2 regions of the Halomonas sp. BMC6 genome follow, and region 1 is predicted to be linked to the other one. Evidence: predicted binding sites of a transcription regulator. Region 1 holds the regulator's gene; the other holds the start of a gene.
What was found. The regulator FNR, encoded in region 1, switches genes on or off when oxygen is low (the NO sensors DNR and NnrR bind a similar motif). The targets are predictions, from matches to a motif close to TTGATNTANATCAA.
Positions count from the first base shown of each region.

Region 2: AB6K10_RS10360 (OmpW family outer membrane protein) is a predicted target of FNR. The motif match lies at 2,384-2,397, and genes of this name have one in related genera.

Region 1 covers NZ_CAXNSH010000001.1:65,943-70,360, forward strand. Annotated here, with positions in the region: gene hemN (oxygen-independent coproporphyrinogen III oxidase) at 1-1,383, shown strand, start outside; gene fnr (fumarate/nitrate reduction transcriptional regulator Fnr) at 1,442-2,191, shown strand; gene ttcA (tRNA 2-thiocytidine(32) synthetase TtcA) at 2,181-3,089, opposite strand; gene AB6K10_RS00350 (DNA polymerase III subunit epsilon) at 3,165-3,815, opposite strand; gene AB6K10_RS00355 (putative nucleotidyltransferase substrate binding domain-containing protein) at 3,821-4,418, opposite strand, start outside.
Region 2 covers NZ_CAXNSH010000001.1:2,148,976-2,153,393, reverse strand. Annotated here, with positions in the region: gene putA (bifunctional proline dehydrogenase/L-glutamate gamma-semialdehyde dehydrogenase PutA) at 1-432, shown strand, start outside; gene putP (sodium/proline symporter PutP) at 778-2,277, shown strand; gene AB6K10_RS10360 (OmpW family outer membrane protein) at 2,481-3,107, shown strand; gene AB6K10_RS10355 (YqcC family protein) at 3,179-3,511, opposite strand; gene AB6K10_RS10350 (DUF3549 family protein) at 3,797-4,418, shown strand, end outside.

The sequences.
Region 1 (4,418 bases):
GCGGCGGAGACCACTGCCTGGGACGACGCACTGCTACGCCGTTACGACACCAGCGGCCCGCGCTATACCTCGTACCCGACGGCGCTCTCTTTTCATGACCAATTCACTGCTGACGATATGAGCCAGGCGCTTGCGCGCAGCAACGCCAGCCGAAAACCGCTCTCACTGTACGTGCACGTTCCGTTTTGTCGGAAAATTTGCTTTTACTGCGCGTGCAACAAAATCGCTACAAAAAATACCGCTCTGGCCGAACCCTACTTATCACGGTTGGATCGCGAGATGGTGCTCACTGCGCGCCATTTGGATACAGAGCGTCCGGTGCAGCAGCTGCACTGGGGCGGCGGCACGCCAACGTTTCTCACCCTGGCTCAGATGAGTGATTTGGTCGACCGCTTAGACGCACGCTTTGGCCTCTCCAATGCGCCGGACCGTGATTACGCCATCGAAATCGACCCACGTGAGGCGGATGTCTTGACCCTGCGCCATTTGCAGTCGCTGGGCTTCAACCGCTTGAGCTTGGGCGTACAAGACCTCGATCCACAGGTACAAGCGGCGATCAATCGCGTTCAGCCCCGGGTGCTCACCGAAACGCTAATGGATGAAGCCCATCGGCTCGGCTTTCGCTCACTCAACCTCGATTTGATTTATGGCCTGCCCTTACAAACCGAGAAGAGTTTCGCGGACACGCTGCGCCAAGTGATCGAGCTAGGTCCCGCACGGCTGTCGGTGTTTAACTATGCGCATCTGCCGACCCGCTTTGCGCCCCAACGACGCATCAAGGACGCCGACCTGCCCAGCGCCGATGAGAAGCTGGCCATGCTGCATACCATCATTGCGATGCTGACCCAGGCAGGCTATGTGCATATCGGCATGGACCATTTCGCACGCCCCGACGACAGCTTGGCCAAGGCGCAGCGCAACGGCACCCTGCAGCGCAACTTTCAAGGCTACTCCAGCCACGCCGAGTGCGACTTGATTGGTTTGGGGGTATCGGCCATTTCTCGGATCAACGATAGCTACGCGCAAAACCCTACCCGGCTCGCTGACTATGAAGCGGCCTTAGATGAAGGTAGGCTGGCGACCGTGAAAGGGTTACGTTTAAATAAGGATGACCTAATACGAAGAGAGGTCATCGAGCGGCTCATGTGCGATATGGCCATTGACCTCGACACTGTCGGCCAGCGCTGGCAGGTCGATGCCGCAAACTACTTTGCCAGCGCCCTTGAGCGGTTGGAAATCGCCGAACGGGATGGCCTGTTAACGCGTCAGGGGCTTCGGCTCACCGCCACCCCGGTGGGGCGGCTACTCATTCGACACCTGGCCATGGCCTTCGACACCCACTTACAACGCCAGGATGGCCAGCGCTACTCGAAGATCGTGTGAGCGCCTTGAGCCACCTGCCCCCTGTACCCATGATGGCGAATAAGAAGGGAGCCCCCCCATGTCATATCCTGCCAGCCAACGACGTTCACTGCTGCAAGAAGCGCGCTGCCAAACCTGTAGTTTAAGCTCGCTGTGCTTACCGCTTGCCCTGGAGCTTGAGGATATGAGCCAGTTCGATGCCATCATTCGCCGTCGCTCGCCGCTGAAGAAGGGCGAACCGCTGTTTCGTCAGGGCGACGCGTTCACCAGCGTTTATGCCGTGCGCTCTGGCAGTTTGAAACAGGTGACCAGCGAAGGGAACGGTAACGATCAGCTCACCAACTTCTTTCTGCCCAGCGAGCTGGTCGGCTTGGATGGTATCGACGAAGAGTACTACCCCGGTACCGTGATTGCCCTGGAGACGACCACGGTATGCGAAATTCCGTTCGACCGCTTGGAGTCGCTCTCCCAAGAACTGCCCGAGCTGCGTGGTCAGCTTTACCGCAGCATGAGTAAAGAGCTGCGCGATGACCGTAAGATGATGCGCTTGCTGTCACGCAAAACCGCCGACCAGCGGCTCGCCAGCTTTTTGATTACGCTCTCTGACCGCTTCCGTCGCCGGGGTTACTCCCCCTACAGCTTTCGGCTGTCGATGTCGCGGGCCGATATGGGCAACTACCTAGGTCTGGCGGTGGAAACGGTCAGCCGTATCCTCAGCCGCTTTCAGCAGCAGGAGGTGGTGGCCGTTTCGGGTCGCGAGGTGAATATTTTGGACATGCAGCGCCTCATCACCCTGGCAGAAGAGGAGGCGCAGACGATCACACGTTAAACGCCTGAATGCGGCTCTCCATCAGCGCCGCCTGCTTCGCTTCCAGACCGGCAAAGTCGAATAGCTCGCGGTCGGCAAGCTGGGAAGGGGCGACGTTGGTGACGGCTTTGAACATGCTCTCCAAACGGCCAGGGTGCTTCTTGTCCCACTCTGCCAACATCTCTTTGACGATCTGGCGCTGCATGTTGGGCTGTGAACCGCACAGGTTGCAGGGAATGATCGGAAACGCCATCAGCCGTGAAAACTCTGCAATGTCCGCCTCTTTGCAGTACGCCAGCGGGCGAATCACGATATTTTTCCCGTCATCAGAGAGCAGTTTCGGCGGCATGGCCTTCAGCGTACCGCCGAAGAACATATTCAGGAACAGCGTTTCCAGAATGTCTTCCCGGTGGTGGCCCAGGGCAATCTTGTTGGCGCCAATCTCGTCGGCAAACCCATACAGCGAGCCACGGCGCAGACGTGAACAGAGCGCGCAGGTGGTCTTTCCTTCCGGCGTTTTCTCCTTCACGACCGAATAGGTATCACGTTCGAGAATGTGGTACTCCACTCCCAGCTTGTCTAAGTACTGGGGCAACACGTGCTCCGGGAAACCAGGCTGTTTTTGGTCCATATTGACCGCCACGAGCGAGAAATTGACCGGCGCGTTGCGCTGAAGATTGCGCAAGATCTCCAACATCGTGTAGCTGTCTTTGCCACCGGAGAGACACACCATGACCCGGTCGCCCTCTTCGATCATGTTGTAATCGATGATGGCATTTCCCACTTCGCGCCGCAGGCGTTTTTGCAACTTGTTGAATTCACGCTTCTGCTTGGCATCCTGCAGCTCATGCTGCTGGGCAAGGGACTCGTCAGACGCGCTGTCTGACGCAGTAGGGTCAAAGTAGTCAGGTTGTAACATGATCGTCGCACTGCCGATGGGTGAAGGAGCAGCGCGTATTCTAACAACACTCCGAAGCTCTACCCAATACAAACCCTAGGCCGTCAGGGCGATCTCACGCTGTAAACGCAGGTAGAGGAGCGCGCTGGCGGTGGCTTCACTGACCACGCTGGGCCAGATCAATGACGGTAGCTGCCAGCGAGCCAACGCTACGCCAAGCGGGTCGAGGGTATCGATGTGTGGATGCAGCCGCCGCAGCTGTCGCCCATGCAACTTGGCAACGTCCACCTGGGCGTTGGGGAGACCAAACCCCAATACGCTTTTGAACAGCCCGTTCAAAGGTTCGAGGGTGTGCTCCAGTTGCCAGCCGACCAGCGGCCGGTTGCCGATGAAGTCGGCCAACTCCGTCAGGCACTCGGCATCTGGCGAGCGCGGCGCGTCGGTGGCGTGTAGCTGGTGATGGCGTCGCAGGGTAGCAGGGACTAGCGCGGGCGATACCGACAACGTGGCCCACCACATACGACTGGTGTGCACACGGCGCGGGTTCAGTACCACCGCCGCTACGCTGATCACCGCTGGCTGACCCTCGCTCACCTGGCAGGCCATGGCCACGGACTCTTCCCCCATGTAGGGCTGAAATAGCCAGGCATACGGCGAATCGGCCCAGCGGCGACGGTCGCTTTCTCGCTGAAGCAGCGTTCTCAGCGAGCCGCTGAGCAGCGTCATGTGTCGGTCTAACAGGCGCATTCCGCTCACGAGTACTCCAAATGGTAGCGGTGGGAAAGACGCTGCTTGAAGTCTTTCACGATGTGCAGGGCTTCGCGCAGCAGGTCTCGTTCCAGTGAAGAAAGCTCTTGTACCACGACCCGATTGGTACGCTTGGCGTGGCTGCCCTCCATGTCCTGGAGCTGCTGGCGAAGACGCAACTCGGTGAATAGCGCCAGGGCTTCGCCGAGATCATCGGCAAACCGGCGATCCAACCGCCCATCGATGGCCAGGGCCTCCAGGCGATCCAGGGTCGACGTGGCCTTGATGCGCCGCTCAAGCGCCATGGTGCGCACGCCGTGCACGATAGGGAAGATGCCGCCTTTTTTGATATCGATACCGTGTTGGGGCTTCTTCAGCGAGCCAAATAGCGTCAGCGGCGTCGAGAAGCGCAGCGCTGCCCGAGCAAAGTAAGAGAGCAGCAGCTCATCGTGGGAGCAGCGCTCGAACAGCGCCTCACGTATTTGATCCAGTAGCGCGGGGTTACCTGCCACGCCGTGGGAGTCGAGCAGAATCGCCAGTTTCATCAAGCTGTCACCGTCCCGGGCGCTCACCCATTTGGCGATACGGCTCTTCCACTGCGAG
Region 2 (4,418 bases), 2.1 Mb from region 1:
ACCGCGGAGCATACCCAACACGGCACTTTCGTACCGCCAGTGGCCTTTACCATCGACAGCATCGACGCCCTGACGCGCGAGCAGTTTGGCCCGGTGCTGCATATCGTGCGCTTCAAAGCACGCGAGCTTGATAAGGTCATCAATGACATCAACGGCCGGGGGTATGGCCTGACGTTTGGGGTGCATAGCCGTAACGAATCCTTTGCCGCTGAAATAGCGCAGAAAATTCGAGTAGGCAATGTGTATATCAACCGTAATATCATCGGGGCTGTTGTTGGCGTTCAGCCGTTCGGTGGCCAAGGGCTGTCCGGCACCGGCCCGAAAGCGGGCGGTCCGCACTACCTGCAGCGCTTCGTGACCGAGAAAACGATTACTAACAACACCGCCGCCCTAGGTGGCAACGCGTCGCTTCTGGCGCTGGGGGATGAGTGAACGGCTCATCAATATAACTAACCTGAACTCCTGAAAAGGAACCGTCTCATGGTTGACAATAATAGAGCAATGGCCCTGGCACGGGCGGCCTGTCTAAGCCGCCCACCGGGCACGGGGAACTTTGCACACACGCGTACCCATCAACTCTCTCATGCTTCGTCGCGCAAAGGCGCGACGGCTGGTAGTGACATCACGACTCAGGGTTAACAACAACAAGGCTGTGTCATGGCCGTGACGATTCGGCCAACGCAGCCCCTGTCGATGCTCGCCGTGTACAAAAGGGTCAGCACCCGCCGATGCTTTTGTACGTAGCGTAGCGTCGTCCTCACACATTGGAGAAGTTTCATGGCTACAGGTGTATGGATTAGCTTATTCGGTTACTTCGCGCTGATGATCGCCATTGGCGTTTATGCAATGCGCAAGGCCACGTCTTCCTCTGAAGACTACATGCTGGGGGGGCGTACCCTCAGTCCACAGGTAGCGGCCCTCTCAGCGGGCGCGTCGGACATGAGCGGCTGGCTGCTGCTGGGGCTACCCGGTGCCATGTTCGTTTCTGGCCTGGGCTCTGCCTGGATCGGCATCGGCCTTCTGGTGGGTGCGTTCTTCAACTGGCTGCTGGTAGCGCCGCGCCTGCGTGAACAAACCATTCACTACGGCAATGCCATTACCATCCCGGCCTTTTTGGCCAACCGCTTCCCGACCCGCGCGCTGTCGCTACGCACGGTATCGGCCGTCGTCATCGTGATCTTCTTTGCCGTCTACACCGCGTCAGGCCTCGTCGCGGGTGGCAAACTGTTCGAAAGCGCTTTCACCGGCGTTTACAACTTCGGTGACATGAGCAACTACGCCATGGGCGTGATCATCACCCTGGGCGTGGTACTGATCTACACCGTCGTAGGCGGCTTCCTCGCCGTGAGCATGACGGACTTCGTTCAGGGCTGCATCATGATGCTGGCGCTGATCATCATGCCTGCCGTCGTACTGTTCGGTGAAGGCGGCGGCGGCTTCTCGCAGGCGTCTCAGACGCTCAATGAAGTCGATCCCACGCTGCTGTCATGGTCAGAAGGTCTCACGTTCATTGGTTGGCTCTCAGCGGTCACCTGGGGCTTAGGCTACTTTGGTCAGCCGCACATCATCGTGCGCTTCATGGCGATCCGTTCGCAGAAAGACGTACCGACGGCCCGTAACATCGGTATGGCGTGGATGCTCATCTCGCTGATTGGTGCCGTGTCTCTGGGTATCTTTGGTCGCGCTTATGCCATTCGCAACGGCTTGGACGTTCAGGATCCGGAAACCATCTTCATCGTGCTGGCCAACCTGCTGTTCCACCCGCTGATCACTGGCTTCCTCTATGCCGCGCTGCTGGCGGCCATCATGAGCACCATTTCCAGTCAGCTGCTGGTGTCCTCTTCCTCGTTGACCGAAGACTTCTACCGCCTGTTCCTGCATAAGAAAGCCTCGGAGCAGCAGTGCGTCGCCGTGGGCCGTATCTGCGTCGTGCTGGTGGGTATCGTCGCCGCGATCATTGCTTCGGACGAAAACTCTCAGGTACTGGGTTTGGTGAGTAACGCCTGGGCAGGCTTCGGTGCGGCTTTCGGCCCGCTGATCATCCTGTCGCTGATGTGGTCACGCACCAACGGTGCGGGCGCCGTTGCCGGTATGATCGTAGGTGCGGTCACCGTCATGCTGTGGATTGCCCTGGGCTGGAACGGCTCCTTCATGGGAGGACCGGGCATCTATGAAATCATTCCTGGCTTCATCGCCTCGTTCATCGCCATTCTGGTGGTGAGCAGCGTGACGGCGGATGCTGGCGAATACAAGCACATCGACCGTCAAGACGCGTAATACGTCGGTTTGATGCAGCAGGCTCAGCGGGGAAACCCGCTGAGCTTTTTTATGGGCAGCGTTCTCACGCCAGCACTCCCTACGAACTCCCCAACTCCCTCCCCCTTTGCCCCAGGTCAATAACGCCCTCGAACTGGCTCGATACACTGGCTCCAGGGTTAACGCAACCCACCATCCTCACACGATCGTCCAGGAGCCACGCTATGCGCCTTTTATCACTGCCTACTCTATTCACCGCCGGACTTGCCGCCGCTACCTTAGCCGCCAGTTCCCAGGCGTTCGCCTATGGGGCGGGCGATATTTTCACCCGCGTGGGGGTCGCCAAGGTGGCGCCCAAGAGCGACAACGGCTCGCTGGCCGGTGGGGCTTTCGCGGTCGATGTTCAAGACAAAACCGGCCCTGCGTTTACACTAGGCTACCGCTTCCACGATAAAGTAGGTGTCGAGTTACTGGCCGCGCTTCCCTTCGAGCACGACATTGCCCTCAACGGCCACCATCTCGCCTCCACCAAACACCTGCCGCCCACCTTGACCCTACAATATTATCCGTTAGGCGGTAGCGAGTCGCCGGTGCAACCCTACGTCGGCGCGGGCATCAACTACACGCGTTTTTCCGATGAGCGCCTAGCCATTGGCGAACTCGAGCTCGACGACGCCTGGGGCGCCGCCGCTCAAGTGGGGGTCGACCTACTGATCGACGAACACTGGGCACTGAACGCTGCGGCGTGGTACCTGGACATCGACACCGACGCCAAAATCAATGGGGCTGCTGCAGGCACCGTGGCCATCGATCCCATGGTCGTCATGGCGGGATTGAGCTACCGCTTCTGAGTCCACGCAGTCGCGGCAAAAAAATGCCCAGGGCGTTCGCCCTGGGCATTGTCGTTGACGGCACGTCGCTCTTAGTTCTCGGTGACGATTTGGTCGACCCGCTCCACCGCCTTGACGACCAGCACCTGATCGCTGGCACGCGCTTTCTCCTGCATCATGTAAGCCGCCACCGCCGGAGCGACATCGCACTTGGCAGGCATGGCAGCTTTGGCATCGATTAACGCGTTCAAACGCGCAATGAACACATAGCGCACCCACTGAGGCAGCGACATGGTATCGATACAGAAAGGCTGCTGGCTGGCAAATGCCGACGCATCGGGCGTGGGGGTGCGCCACAAATTCGCGGCCTTCATGGCGGCTTCAAGCTCAAGAAGCGCGGTTTGAAGCTGTTGATGGACGCTCATAAACACCTTGGGGTTGGTCAATGTTGACGCCCATTATCCCAACTCTGTGGGTAAGTTGCCACTCGCGAGCCTCTCTCTAAGGCGTTATTCACAGATTCACAGAAAACCTGCAAGAGGCTGTGGATAAACTATGGAAAGGTGTCGCCACCGCTACTCTCACGCGGCTTACGCAAAGTTGTTCAATTTTTAACCACTTAGACAATAAAGCACGGATTAATCAACGGTTGCGGCTGACAGTGGCAAACCAGCAAGGTAGAGTGCAGGCTTGAAAAGCGGAAGGATGTCATGCAGCCAATTCACACCCTTGATGAGTTTTTTACGCGCAGCGGTGCGGAGGTATCGCTTTACCATATGGGGCGCCGGGTCACGGCGTGTCCACGAGACGTATTGCGCGCTTTCGAGAACGCCGAATACGCATGGCCCGAGCCTTGGCAGGGTCAGGCACGGCTCGCCATTGTCTTCCGTTTGGGGGCCATGGAAGAGCCTGCCATTTGGTTCTTGGCACTGCCGCTGGATGAGCAAGGCATGCTCTCGCCTGCCCAGCGTGACGGGTTTATCAATCGTCTGTTGGAAACCCTAGGACGCAACGCCGCCGCGACCGACCTGGACGCAGCCGACACCGCCGATGTCGATCACCTGATGAAAGATAATCCACTGGCGTTTACGCCGGACATTACCTTTCAGGCCATGCTCAATGCCCGGGCCACCCATGCGAGCGGCTTACCGGCCAGCCAGCACCTTGAGCCAGTAGAGGCGTATTTGAGCGGTCAACAGTCGATCGATTGGCAAGCCTTGGGGCTACAAGGCATTGCCGATTACGTCGTTCGCTTGGATACCGCGACGGCAGACGCGCTCGCCGGTCGCATTCCCGATCTGCCGACAAGCGTCATCCACTCCCTCTGCTACT